3 regions of the Shewanella sp. MEBiC00475 genome follow, and region 3 is predicted to be linked to each of the others. Evidence: predicted binding sites of a transcription regulator. Region 3 holds the regulator's gene; each other region holds the start of a gene.
What was found. The regulator MetJ, encoded in region 3, represses methionine synthesis genes. The targets are predictions, from matches to a motif close to TAGACGTCTAGACGTCTA.
Positions count from the first base shown of each region.

Region 1: msrA (peptide-methionine (S)-S-oxide reductase MsrA) is a predicted target of MetJ. The motif match lies at 1,815-1,832, and genes of this name have one in related genera.
Region 2: metA (homoserine O-succinyltransferase) is a predicted target of MetJ. The motif match lies at 2,231-2,248, and genes of this name have one in related genera.

Region 1 covers NZ_CP039928.1:4,461,654-4,466,732, reverse strand. The annotation lists gene FCN25_RS19765 (thiamine pyrophosphate-dependent dehydrogenase E1 component subunit alpha) at 1-429, opposite strand, end outside; gene astE (succinylglutamate desuccinylase) at 586-1,617, opposite strand; gene msrA (peptide-methionine (S)-S-oxide reductase MsrA) at 1,855-2,334, shown strand; gene trxB (thioredoxin-disulfide reductase) at 2,536-3,489, shown strand; gene FCN25_RS19745 (GNAT family N-acetyltransferase) at 3,590-4,150, opposite strand; gene FCN25_RS19740 (efflux RND transporter periplasmic adaptor subunit) at 4,337-5,079, shown strand, end outside.
Region 2 covers NZ_CP039928.1:3,850,456-3,855,534, reverse strand. The annotation lists gene FCN25_RS17125 (GGDEF domain-containing protein) at 1-948, opposite strand, end outside; gene metA (homoserine O-succinyltransferase) at 1,044-1,988, opposite strand; gene FCN25_RS17115 (SDR family oxidoreductase) at 2,333-3,070, shown strand; gene FCN25_RS17110 (response regulator) at 3,134-5,079, opposite strand, start outside.
Region 3 covers NZ_CP039928.1:2,738,572-2,743,650, reverse strand. The annotation lists gene FCN25_RS12135 (bifunctional aspartate kinase/homoserine dehydrogenase II) at 1-348, opposite strand, end outside; gene metB (cystathionine gamma-synthase) at 519-1,682, opposite strand; gene metJ (met regulon transcriptional regulator MetJ) at 1,890-2,204, shown strand; gene FCN25_RS12120 (sulfite exporter TauE/SafE family protein) at 2,280-3,020, shown strand; gene FCN25_RS12115 (cytochrome c) at 3,399-3,728, shown strand; gene FCN25_RS12110 (DUF3373 domain-containing protein) at 3,873-5,079, shown strand, end outside.

The DNA of each region.
Region 1 (5,079 bases), 1.7 Mb from region 3:
GTAATGAATCGGCATTTGACGACCTTTACCTAAATCTTTCTCGTTACTGAACATTTGATTCATAAATTGTTCAGTCGTAAAACCACGATAACGCAATGAGGCGTGCTCACGATATTGGGCCAAAATGACGTCGTCTTTATCAAGCGCTGCTGTGCTGCCAATAATTGAGGCTTCTTCACCAGTACAGGTCATGTAAAAACTAATTCGTCCTTGACGCTGCGCACCCAACATACGCTCGTCTAATACTCGTGTAAAAACACAAGTATCAAAGATTTTGTCGGCCAGAGCCTTATCGATTACTGGTAGAACCGCATTTTCATAAGTGGTGCCATCAGCTTGCAAAATACGCAAAATGGGGATGTGCAATGACGCTTTGTCTAAGAAGCTGACACGGTGCACTGTTTCATTGGTCAGTGGTGCGTTGCTCATATTATGCTCTTGTTATTGTTGAGCCCTGTTCAACATAAACATGGCTCTATTTATACTATGCGAGTAGACATTACGTTAACGTAAACTACCTATCAATACTTACTCTCACTGTAAACGTATTTTACTCACGATTAACATGTATATATTGCTTTACGACTATTCAATTTTCTCACTTAACGCTGGTACTAAACATAAAACAGTTCGCTGACCAATAGGCACATTTGCATTCGGAAATACGATTGCTTCTTGTGGGTGTTCAACTGTAATGGCATTACCGCCTTCTGTCGCTAACACTTCACCTTGACTAAAGGCACTGAAGTTTTCTACATCACCAGCAAAACTAAACTCAAAATCATCAAAGTGCTTATTAATAGAGCGCGATACTTTATATAAGTTCACCCTAGCGGCATCAAACGCTGGTACTTCTAGCACGATTTCAGTGATTAACTTTTCAAGCATAGTATGAGTTTGAATAAAACGACTCATATCGTTTTGGCCAAATGGCATCACTTTACCTAATTCAACGGTGAAAGCATCTGCTTGAAATTGCTCAGACGAATAATAACTGAACGTGGTCGTTGGCTCATGATGAAACAACATAGTATCAACGCCACATGCCGCCAAAAACATAATTTGCTCGCCACTGAAAGCACGACCTGGGCGGTATGGATAAATCGCGAACTTTTCATGCTTTGAGGCACGTATTGCGGTATGTAAGTCGTAATGAATACGTTGATTGTCGCTATTGGCATTGTAAAAGTCTGCCACGTATTGCTCTAACGCTTTGGCACGATGACGCTCTGGATGGCGTAAACCCTCGCCTTTAGAATGCGCGCCGCTAAATAAACGATTCATGTTTTCGTCAATAAAACGAGTTTTGTTGATAATAGCTGCTGGATTACCAATTAAAAATAAACAACGTTGTTTAACGATAATTTTTTCGCTCAAAAGATCATGAATTAATTGATTACATATTTCTATTGGCGCGGTTTCGTTGCCGTGCACAGCACTTGATAACACTATGTCTTTAGTTGATGGGGTATTAGGAGTGAACACAATCACCCCAGTATCAAGCACATCCACGCGAGTGTGATTGCTTAAGATAAAATTGAAACTGCCGTCTATTTTGTCTGGATTAGCTAAAGTATAAGCTAGAAAATCATTATCTTTAATTGGATTAGATAACACTATCAACTCCTTGAATGCTTTTTTTTATGGCATGATTAATCTTACTGTTGCGCTTCACTTAACCTTACAAATTTTGCATGCCTATTTTTATCAGCGGATTCTAGCATAAGCGACAATATTTTTTAATGGAGGCATAAGTTAGATTTATTTATTAATAAAACATTACTTGCAAAAAAAACAAATATTGAACACAATTACGGCCATCTAGACTTCTATAATTTGTTTTAAGGGTTTGTCATGGCGTTAGCAACATTTGGTGCAGGTTGTTTTTGGGGTGTTGAGTATTTTTTCCGTGAAGTTAACGGTGTAATAAACGCTACATGTGGCTACATGGGCGGTAAAGATTCAGCTTTGACTTATAAAGAAGTGAAAACAGGAACCACTGGTCATGCCGAAGTTGTGCAAGTTGAATTTGATCCTGAAGTTATCAATTACAACGAGTTATTAGATGTTTTTTGGAAAAATCATAACCCAACCATGTTGAATATGCAGGGTGGCGACATTGGCACTCAATATCGCAGCACTATCTTTTTTCATGATAAACAGCAAAAAGCCCAAGCCGAAACATCTAAGCTAGCGTTAGCACGCAGTGGTAAATGGGGACAACGTCATATTGTCACTGAAATTGTACCGATTCAAACATTCCACATTGCTGAGGAATATCATCAAAATTATCTTGAGAAGAATAATTTACCAACCTGTCACCTAGTTTACTAAGTTGGATTAATCCGTATCATTATTATGACAAATTTCCGTTTCAAGCTTGTTGATGCAACACATCTCTCAGCTTGAAGCGGATTATTTACACAATAGATAACCACAATCGATTTCCTACACTTAACTTCGCTTTACCCGCCGATGTAAATTCCATACAATCTCATCTATATTGCTTAAGGCAAGTTATTGGAGAACCAAATCATGAGTGAAGCTCGTCACGTTAACCTACTAATTTTAGGTTCTGGCCCTGCCGGCTATACCGCTGCTGTTTATGCTGCACGTGCAAATTTAAAGCCTGTAATGATCACAGGCATGCAGCAAGGTGGTCAATTAACCACAACAACTGAAGTCGAAAACTGGCCAGGTGATGCTGAAGACTTAACCGGTCCGGCATTAATGGAACGGATGCAAAAGCACGCTGAAAAGTTTGATACAGAAATTATTTTCGATCACATCAATGAAGTGAACTTAACTGAACGCCCTTTCCGTTTAAAAGGTGATAATGGCGAGTTTACTTGTGATGCACTCATTATTGCTACTGGTGCATCGGCTAAATATTTAGGCCTTCCATCTGAAGAAGCTTTTATGGGCCGTGGTGTGTCAGCCTGTGCAACCTGCGATGGTTTCTTTTATCGTAACCAAAAAGTGGCAGTGATTGGCGGTGGTAATACCGCTGTTGAAGAAGCGCTTTATTTAAGCAACATAGCTTCTGAAGTTCACTTAATCCACCGTCGCGATACTTTCCGTTCAGAAAAAATTCTGATCAATCGCCTAATGGACAAAGTGGCTAACGGTAATATCATTTTGCATCTTGACCAAACACTTGAAGAAGTGACTGGTAACGACATGGGTGTAACTGGTCTTAAGATGAAAAGTACTAAAGATGGTTCAGTAAGCGATCTTGAAGTAGCGGGTGTATTTGTGGCCATTGGTCACAGCCCAAATACGGGTATTTTTGCAGGCCAATTAGAAATGAATCACGGTTATCTAAAAGTAAACAGTGGCTTAGAAGGTAATGCAACTCAAACCAGCATTGAAGGTGTTTATGCCTGTGGAGACGTAATGGATCAACATTATCGTCAAGCGATTACTTCTGCAGGTACTGGTTGTATGGCGGCATTAGATGCCGAACGTTATCTAGACGCTCAAAAATAATCACCCCGCTAACGCGAGACAAAAAAGAGCAGTTTATCTGCTCTTTTTTATTGTCTGATAAATACCTAAATGGGATATGCACTAACATAACTAATCAACATTAAACTACTTTTTGATAAAACACCGCTTCGGTATCGCCAAGTGGATCTTTGTGAATACTTTTATGTTGAAAAGTCATGCCAAGTTTTTTCATAATAGCGATCGATGCTAAGTTATCTTCTACCGCCAGCGCACTAATATGAGTAACTTCATCTATCGCACTCACCGCCTCCATCACCGCTTGAGCGGCTTCTGTTGCATAGCCTTTTCCCCAACTCACATATTTGAAACGCCAACCTAATTCAAGATCATGCTGTTGTATATCGGTAAAAAAATGCATAGGCCTAACTAACACCCAACCTAAATACTGGCCACTTAATCCGTGTTTATCATTTTCAATACAATTGAGTGCATGAACTTTCCATAATCCCCAGCCTTTATCTGGATTTAAATATTGAGCCAATCGAGGGATCATCACCGTATCTATCTGTTGTTGAGTCGTTTTGTTGCCACCATTTAAAAAGTGCATTACCCGTTCGTCTTGGTCTAGTTCAAATAATAATGCGCTGTCATCAAGAGTCATTAATGATAACTGTAATCTAGTGGTGTTGTTTATGTGCACAATAATATCCCTGTAATTTTAAATGCAATTTACTCACATATCTTTGACACACAAGTTTACACAATGAAACAACAAAAAATAAACATTTCGATTAACATATAAAGTAGAAATAAGACTATTAGCTTTGATATGGCTATCGTCAAATAAATTTATTGCAAAGATAAAGCATTATTAAGAGGAAGGATTGTGGCTACTAAAAAGCAAATCATATTACCCATCATAGTATTAGGCATTGGTATAGCCGGTTTAGTTGGGATAGCTGCATTAAAAAAGCCCCCTGAAGAAAAGCCCCCACTTGATACCACACCATTAGTGTCTGTTGAAACAATAGAATATAAACCCATGACCTTTTCGGTAAGCTCATACGGTGTAGTTGCAGCCAAATATGATACTGAACTTGTTTCGCAAGTTAGCGGTGAAATCATTTATTTAGCCGATAAATTCGTTAAAGGCGGTTTTGTCAAAAAAGGCGAGATATTGGCTAAGATTGATCCAAGTGATTATGACGCTGGATTATTAGATGCACAGGCTAATCTTGCCTCATCAAAAGCCACTATGGTTCAAGAACGTGCTAATGCAGAAGTTGCTATTCGTGAATGGGCAGAAATAACCAGCAGTAAACCAACAGATCTTAGTTTACGTAAACCGCAATTGGCACAAGAATTAGCAAAGTTAAAAAGTGCCGAAGCGGGTTTACTTCGTGCGCAACGTGATCTGGAACGCACCATTATCCGCGCCCCGTATGATGCACTTATTTCCAGCCGTGAAATTGGTTTAGGTGCATACGTCACCACAGGCAGCAAACTTGGCCACGTTTACAATACAGATACAGCAGAAATTCGTTTGCCTTTGGCCGACAAAGAAATGCAATACCTAGATCGAAAAGGCACTCATGCAGAAGTGCGTTTAGTCGGTAACTTTGCTGGAAG
Region 2 (5,079 bases), 1.1 Mb from region 3:
TGCTCGTAAAAAATGCTCAATACCTTCTTGGAATAAACCTTGAGCCCAGCAGCTAATACCAGTATTAAATTGATAAAAAAACTCAAAATCAGCAAACTCTGGCGATTGCTCAACCAGTTGCTGCATTTGCAATAAATGGTCTTTATTCTCCACCCACAAGCCTAATTTAATCGATTCACCCACCATGTTATGTAACATATTAAACATGTCTTGTTTATCTTGGGCTTGCTCCCAAAAACCATAGGATTTTTTAAAGTATTGATAAGCTTTACGATTTAAACCATTGTCACGATAAATAGCCGCGGTAGCATTAAATATCATCGCTTGCCGGCTCAGTCCTAATTGATGCTGTTGTGCTAACGCTAATGCTTCATTTAACCTTTTCAGACCTTCGCCAAAATCACTTGGTTTATTATAACAATACGCGCTTTGCGCTAACACTTCGGCCAAGATATCAACGTTTCCAAGCTGACGGGCTAATGTAATCGCCACTTCACGATCTGGGCAATAAACTTGGGTGTCGTTAGTTTGAAGGTAAAGTATGAATGAGCGTTCGATATAGCTTTTGACCAGTTCTTCACTAAGAGGATGTGGCGTAAGTAATTTAATGGCCTGAGTATAGCTGTCAACTGCAGCAACAAGATCACTGTTAACTTCTTGCTCTATTGCCAACAAATGCAATAACTGGCCTTGCTGTTCAATTGGCCATTGAGCGCTTTGCGGTCGCTGTTGTTGTAAAAAGTCAATACGTTGCTGTGGTGAGCTTAATGTGGATAACTGCCGTTTGATATCCGTTAATGTTGCGCTACCAGTAATACCACTTACATTGGTGCCATTAACATTGGTGTCATTTGCATCAGCGTCACTAAAGAGGTCACTGGCCCCCAATGAGGTTACAGGCCCACTCACTGCACACACCAATAATAACATCAACCGCGTTTTAACCATTTAACCTCGACCTTACAATAAAAACCATTAAACTTAACAATAGCTTTTATCGAAACGATGTCAACGTTAAAGCGCTGGTGAAACTATACTCAGATTTACTTTTTACTTTCCCATGGCGTTTTCGCATTCATGTCAGACAAGTCATATGGTGTTAACTGGTAAACATAATAATTAAGCCAATTACTGACTAATAAACTGCCATGACTATGCCAACGAACAATAGGGTCTTGGTTGGGATCATCTTGACGATAATAATTTTGTGGAATGTCAGGGTTAAGTCCTTGTCCTTTATCGCGCACGTATTCTTCGTTCAAGGTTTCTTTTTGGTACTCAGGATGGCCCATCACAAACACATTATGGCTATCACGGCTAAGTACAATATAGGCGCCAGCCTCGTCAGATTCAGCTAACACTTCTAAATCAGGATGTTGGCGGATTTGTTCGACGTCCATTTCCGCAAAACGAGAATGTGGCGCAAAAAACTCATCATCAAAACCACGTAATAAAGGATGCGGGTCGCTTGTTCGGCGATGATTAAATACGCCAGACCGTTTGTTGGCTAACAACTTACGTTCTAAATCATAAAGGTGATAAAACCCAGCATGAGCTGCCCAGCAGAGAAATAAAACCGATGTCACATGTTGTTGCGACCAGTCAATGATCTCGCGAATATGGTCCCAATAAACCACATCTTTAAAATCAATTTGCCCTAATGGTGCCCCTGTAATAATCAAACCATCGTAATTGTTATGTCTGATGTCTTCAAAATCACGATAAAAAGTGTTCATGTGATCAACTGACGTATGCTTAGATTCTTTATCATGAATACGTAATAAATCGACCCCAACTTGCAATGGCGTATTCCCCAATAAACGTAATAATTGGGTTTCAGTTTCGATTTTGTTGGGCATCAAATTCAAGATGAGTACCCGCATTGGACGAATGTCCTGATTAGCCGCACGGGTTTCAGACATCACAAAGATATTTTCAGACTCTAAAATACCTGCAGCGGGCAGATTATCAGGAATACGAACCGGCATACGTCTCACCTTATAGATTAATTAAACACAGCGTCTTGATTGAGTACGTGCCAAATGGGCTAATAACCTCAACCATTATGCTTACCACATCACAGTTTCAACATTCTGTTAAATTCGCTAAACAGTCAACTTGACCACCAGTATTAACTTATATTTACTAAGGTTATTTAAACCAAACACTGTCAGCACGCTATATCAGCGAGTAGTAGTACAACAATCATTTGTATAATTCATCATACACAAGGATGTCTAGAAGTCTACACGTCTTGAGTTGAATTTTTTTCTCGCTTGTTATCAACAAGCGATATTTCTATCATGAGTCATTACTTAAGATGAGGTTAACTATGTCAATCGCGACTGCAATGATAATTGGTGCAAGTTCCCAACTAAGCCAAACCCTTGCTAAACAATTATCTGCACAGCAGGTTTCACTAGTGCTATTTGTTAACGATCCTGACTCGTTTAGCGAGTTTAGTCAAAGCTTGCCCGGTGAAGTCAGCGTGTATCCATTAGCTATTACCCAACCCGATACACTAATAGCACAACTTAATGCGGCCTGGACCAAGCATGATGGAGCCCATTTAGTGATAGTCAACACCGGCGTTAATGAATATGATTCAACTCTCCCCTGGGCCATTGACCAACATACTATTGATGTAAATGTCATGGGATTTGCCGCTGCCAGCCAGTGTATTTTTAAATTGATGTGCGAACAGGGTTACGGCCAATTAGCAGCGATTAATTCTATAGCCGGCCAACGTGGTGGTCCAAACGTGGCTTACCATGCCTCTAAAGCTTTTGCTGCAAATTATTTGCAAGGCCTTAGCATGCATGCACAACGCTTAAAATTACCTATAACCATTAGTGATATTCAATTAGGCTTATTTGATAAGGCGGTCCACTTAAACACTCAAATGCTTTTATCGCCCATTGATAAAGTGGCAGAACAAATTTTAACGGCACTTAAAAAAGGTAAACGCCGAGTGTATGTCACCAAGCGCTGGCGTATTGTCGCGTGGATTAATCGTTTATTACCTGAATATATTTATAATACCCGTCATTGGAATCCACGTAAAAAATAGTGAATTAGCGTATCAATAAAAGCAGGAACCCAAGGGTTCCTGTTTTTATATCAGCTAACGATATTAAGAGGATAAACTTATCATAGTTAATTTTTCGTTAAGTTTATCAAATGCTAGTTGGGCACTATCAAAATCATATCCATTTATTGCAGATAACACCTTGTTAATATCGGCCTTCATGGGAGTCGATACGAGTAGTAGTTCAAGTTGTTCCGCTATCGAAACCGCTTCTGTATCATAATCATCAAGCAATATTTTAAGTTTCTGAGCACACTCGTTTATTTTAACAATATCCATATCACCGTGTTCAAAACAGGTATTCTCAGACTGCTCAAAGTAATGTTTCAAGCCTGCCACTATTGGCAATAAACTCAAGTTAAGCTCCAAAAAGATATCTTGAGCAACCGGACTTTGTTTATGACAGGCTTGTTCTAATTTTTCTGCAAGTATCTGTATATTTATTGCACCTATGGTGCCAGCATTACTCTTAAGATTATGGGTTTCACGCTCTAATTCTGCCCAATTTTCTTGTTCGAACAAAGAGGCCATATCCGCTGCGAAATTTATATTATTCTGCATATAAATTTCTAGAATTTTATTATAAAGCGTGACGTTATTCATTGTGTGGCTCAACCCTATCGAGCAATCGATCCCAGGAACTTGAGGCAAATTTTTTGACGCCGCTAAGGTAACCTTGTTATCAATATTACCCTCTACCAAGGTTTGTGGTTTAACCCATTTAGCGATAGTAACAAACATATCTTCGATGGTAATAGGTTTGGCAATATGGCCATTCATCCCCGCAGACAATACTTTTTCACGATCACCAATCATGGCATTTGCCGTCATCGCAATAATAGGTAATAGCTTATATTGATGCATTTTTCGAATATGTCGTGTTGTTTCATATCCGTCCATTATTGGCATTTGACAGTCCATGAGAACCCCATCAAAATCATTATCAACTTGAAGCGCTGCTAATGCTGCTGCGCCGTTTTCAACAATTGTGACTGTCACTTCGTTATTACTCAGCAGCTCACAAGCCACCTCTTGATTGAGAGTATTATCTTCAACTAATAGCAACTTGGTACCCTGTAACTGTTTTTTTGCCTGTGTAAAGCGCTTACTGCGGAGTTCGTATTTATTTTCTATTACTGCCCCTTTGCCTTGTGATATTAATATGGCATCTAACATGCTTGAGGGAGTCCCAGGCTTGCTTAAGATGCAGCCTATTGCATTGTCATATTCAGGTGTTCTGTCACTAAGTGCACTAATCAGTATCGTCGCGGGTTGATTGGTAATGTTGAGATTATTGCGAATTGCCGTCAGCATTTCTCCACCACGGATCACTGACATGTCTTCATCGACAATAATAAGGTCATAGGGATTGGTGTGGTTTAATGACTCAATTTTTGTAATCGCTGTTGCGGCACATTTCTCAGTAGAAACAGTAAAATTCATGCTCTCTAACATTTGTCCATAAATGGCACGAGAGGTAGCATTATCATCAACAAACAACACCTTAAGCCTGCCAATTTTATCAATAACGTCTTGATGATAGTCTATTTGTAATTGCTGCTTACCAAGCTTGACGGTAAAGAAAAATACAGTACCAACGTCAGGTTCACTTTCCACCCAGATATCACCATCCATTAAATTAACAAAACTTTTAGATATTGCTAATCCTAAACCGGTGCCACCATATTTTCGTGTTGTAGAAGTATCGGCTTGGGAGAATGACTGGAATAACTTACCCTGTTGCTCCACGGTCATACCAATACCGTTGTCTTTCACAGAAAATTGCAAGGTTACGTCGTGAGTTGATTCTTGCTGTACTGAAATACCGATCACTATTTCACCACCAGAATGGGTAAATTTAACGGCATTATTACCTAAATTAGTTAACACTTGGCCTAAACGTAATGGATCACCTATTAAGGCCGTAGGTAACTTAGTTGGCATATCAAAATTAAGTTCAAGTGCTTTTTTCTTAACGCCAAACCCAATTA
Region 3 (5,079 bases):
ATGGTTTAATTGGTAATCATTATGTTGTTCTAAGGACAACAAACTGACTAACTGAGATTTATCAGTCGACAAACGTTCACGTAAATCACGTGCTTGTTCATTTGACAGTAATTGCTCAATTAACGTCTGCTGATAACTAATCAGTACTTGTAGCTCTTCTTGCCACAATTGACCACTGTCACGAAGGCTCAGTAATTTGTATAAGAAGTTAGTCGTTTTACCGGCGGCGGATACCACCACAAGATCATCACTTTGACCGTGGGTAAGCAAAATATGTGCAACACGGCGATAGCAGTCTGCATCCGCTAAACTAGAACCACCAAACTTATGTAAATGACTTCGCGCCATTACTGACTCCTTAAACAACTACGACTTTTATTGCGACGGCTTCTTGTTGCAATTAATGCTTTATGCAATAAATAGTGGTGCAATGAACTCTTTTTTGCATTTTAATCGTGCCACAAATGCATATTTTGTTATTTTACTCAAACCACAGCTAACATAAACTCAAATTAAGCTTATTTAATTGCCGCTACGGCAGCTAAACCAGCTTTCAGATCGGCAAGCAGATCTTCAGCGTCTTCAATACCGACTGATAGTCTCAATAAAGTCTCTTTAATACCAGCCTCTTGCCTTGCTTGTGGGTCCATTGCTCTATGGGTCATAGTGGCCGGAACGGCGACTAAACTTTCCACTCCGCCTAAACTTTCAGCAATACTGAACAAAGACAATGCCTGTAAAAATGCAACAACTTCGGCTTCACCGCCCTGCAATTCAAAACTTAACATAGCGCCAAAGCCTTGTTGTTGTTTTGCCGCAATGTCGTGACCTGGATGATCTTTTAAACCCGGGTAGTAAACCTTGGTAACCACATCACTAGCGGTAAGTAGCTCAACAATCTTTTGCGCGTTACGTTGATGCTCACGAATTCGCACAGCAAGCGTTCGTAGGCCACGCAGTGTTAAGTAACTGTCAAACGCAGACCCAGTTAACCCAAGGGTGTTTGACCACCAATGCAATAATTCACCTAATTCAGGATCTTTAGCCACAACCGCGCCACCGACGACATCGCTGTGACCGTTGATGTATTTAGTGGTTGAATGGATCACTATGTCAGCACCTAATAATAAAGGTTGCTGTAATATCGGTGATAAAAAGGTGTTATCTACCGACACCAACGCGCCAACGTCATGGCAAGCATGACTGACTGCTTCGATATCAATCACTCTAAGTAAAGGATTTGAGGGGGTTTCTAACCACACCATTTTAGGTTTCTGGGCAATGGCTTTACTCAATGCTTGGCTATCTGTTTGATCAACAACTAACAACTTAAATTGGCCTTTTTTCGCCAAATTAGTAAATAAACGATAACTGCCACCATAACAATCGTGCGGTACAACCAATAAATCATCAGGGCCAAGTAAGCTGGTGACTAAAGTAATCGCCGCCATACCAGTACAGGTCACCACACCAGTAGCACCTTGTTCAAGTTTGGCGAGTGCCTCCCCTAAAATACACCGAGTAGGATTACCTGAACGACTATAATCAAACTCACGAGGATTATTATGACCATCGAATGAATAATTAGTCGATAAATAAATAGGCGGTACAATTGCACCATGTTGTGTGTCTGTTTCAATACCTTGGCGAACGGCCAATGTGGCGCTTTTATGTTTTGTCATAATTGATTCCTAAAATGTCACAAACACACAAGTAGATGTCTAGACGTCCAAATTTACCGAAAAGTTCTGCATCCGTCAACAAAATAGACGCGTAGACGTCTAAACATCAAGAAATCTATTTGCATCGAGGTTAAATAGTCGCAATAATTTGACTAGAGCTTGTAACGGTTTAAAATCCGCACCGTATTTATCGTTAAGGGTAAGTTAATGACTGAATGGAATGGCGAATATATTAGCCCATATGCCGAACATGGCAAAAAAAATGAACAAGTAAAAAAGATTACAGTTTCGATACCGCTAAAAGTATTAAAAATACTAACAGATGAACGCACTAGACGTCAGATCAATAATCTGCGTCATGCAACTAACAGTGAACTGCTATGTGAAGCATTTTTGCATGCATATACAGGTCAACCATTACCTTATGACGGTGATTTATCAAAAGATGAACCGGACAGCATTCCAAGTGAAGCTAAAAAGATAATGGATGATATGGGCATCGAATGGGAAGAGCTGGAATAATCCACAGGTTAGTGACAACGTCATCGACTTGGAAACTACCCTAATACGAAGTAGTCTTGTTTTAAAAGAGAACATATGATGTCGTTTATCGATCCTACAACCTTGATACTGGCATCAATTATCATTTTTTTAGGCGCGTTAACCCAGAGCTTAATTGGTTTTGGGTTAGCCGTTGTTGCTAGTCCCCTGCTGTATATTGTTAACCCTCAACTAGTGCCAGTACCAATTATTGCAATGGGATTTGCCATTTCTGCAATGACCTTATTTAGAGAACGCAACCACCTGCAATTTAATGGTTTACAATATGCTTTGCTCGGGCGGATCCCCGGCGGATTTTTAGGCGCTGGGTTATTACTGTTTGCACCACAAGCCATATTAGGTTTAGTGATTGCCGCTATTGTATTTATTGCTGTGATATTAAGTATTTATCGCATTACAGCCCCCATCAATCGCATCAGTTTATTTATCGCGGGGGTATTTTCGGGCATATTTGGCAACATCGCCGCCATTGGTGGTCCACCTATGGCGATTTTACTTGCAGGCCAAGATCCTAGTAAATTTAGAGCTGCACTGTCTGCATTCTTCGTACTCAGTTCACTGATTGCTTTAGCTATTCTAGCCATAGTCGGCTTGGTTGAGATGAAACATTTGTGGTTGTCGCTAATGTTATTCCCTTCCGTTGTTACCGGTTACTTGGTCTCTGGATTGTTAATTAACCATGTCGATAAAAATAAAACCCGCATTGTGACCTTAATATTATGTAGTATCAGTGCGACTTTGTTAGTGGTTAAATCGACCAGCGCACTAATCAACTAATCAACTAATCAACCCAGTAACTCATAATGAGCTAACTATTCTCTCATTATGAGTTATTAAACCTTACCCAAAAAATTTTCTCCTAAAGACTTCCACCCAAGTAATACACCAAATTATTTTTCCCTATCCATAATTGTTGTTCCAAATCCACTGCGAAATTTTTTATCCCAATAGCAAATTGAATATTGTCACGAAAGAGATCCACATCACATAAGTCCATTAGATTTGTTTCAATTAACTTTTTTTCAATTAGATTTTTCTCATGAACATGATCTACTTCAAATTAACACTACTCACTTTTAGGTAACATTATTCACAGCAAAGAAATAAACATAAATTGCAAACGCACCACTAATAAGAAGCCCAATAGAGGATAAAATGATGAACACATACGTTAAAGTTGGTATCGCACTCGCTATTGCATTATCACTAGGTAGCCAAGCAATGGCAGCCGAAGGTGGTAACCCTAAAAAAGGCAAACATCTTTACAAAAAAGAATGTAAAGCTTGCCACAGCGCCGATAGTGAAGGCCCAGAACTTACTCCTATGGCTAAAACTATGAGTCAATGGGATCGCTTTTTCTCTCGAGATAAACATAAAGCTAAACCTGCCGTTTTTGAGGCTCTATCAGAAAAAGACTTGAAAGACATTCAACAGTTTTTATATGACCACGCAGCCGATTCTGATCAGCCAGCAACTTGTGGCTAAATCATAAAAGCTGAGAGCCTTTCGCTCTAAGTAAATCATAAGCAAATAAACAATCTAAAAAATTGGGGCTTCGCCTCAGGGACTTTTACAACAAAAATTTGCCAGATTGAGTTAATTCATTTGGCAAATTGGGGGAGCAAGACTATGAGAACTCTCATATCAATACTCGTTGCAAATGCACTCTTTATGAGTGGTGCTAGCCTAGCGGCAGACACAGATGCACAAAAGATTGCCGATCTAAAACAACAACTCGCGACTATTAACGAAGATCTTGATGATTTAAATTCACGAGTTGACAAAACCGAGCGTCACACTGCGTTAGACAGAATATCCATTACTGGTGATTTTAGAACCAAAGCACATTCATTACATTACCAAAATGTCACTTGGAACCCGGCCATGAATGTCAATTTTACTGACTTCGCTACAAAAGCCATGTCAGGTGTATTTGGTGACCCGAGTAGTTCTACCTCGTTATTAGGCCAAATGATGATGGCCAACCCTGATCTAGCCACCGCGTTTCAAAGCGGCCAGCTACAGGGCGTGATGCCAATGGTGTTAGGTCAAAAAACTCAACAAGATATTGATAATGATATTTTTTACACCACTCGATTACGCCTAAATATTGATGCAAAAGTATGGGACAACGTCAGCTTTGCCGGACGCTTAACCATGTTTAAGAGCTGGGGAGACTCTACTGGAGTTAAAGTATTTGATTCATGGAACTCATTCACAATGGACGGCACAAGTAGTGGCAGCACCAGTGGTGATGAGTTAAAAGTAGAGCGTGCCTATTTTAACTGGAAAGACATTAACGGCAGCGGCACTTACCTTTCTATCGGACGTCGCCCTTCAACATATGGTCCACCAAGTCATTATCGTGAAAATGAGCTACGAGGCGGCACACCATCAGGTCACTTAGTCAATTTCAACTTCGACGGTTTAACCCTAGGTTACAATTTGGGTGATATCACGGGTATTGAAGGCCAAACGGTACGCTTCTGCTATGGTCAAGGCTTTGAATCTCAATACGGAAATGGCGAATTGTTCGGTGACATTATCACCAAAGACACTCACCTAGGCGGGTTTAATATCGACGTCATCAATGACGGTAACCACTTCCTACAATTAACTTTGTTCGGTGCTAAAGATGTTAATGATGGCTTTACAGGCACCATGGCATTCCCTACTCAACTCGCGAGTATCTTTGCCCCAACAATGTATCAAGACATGCAAAAGTTTGAAAACTTTAACTTCGTTACTCGTGTACAACCAAGTGGTGTAATTGGTGATATGTACTTAGGTGGATTAGGTTATGCCTATGAAACTGATGACGATTTAAAAATGTTTG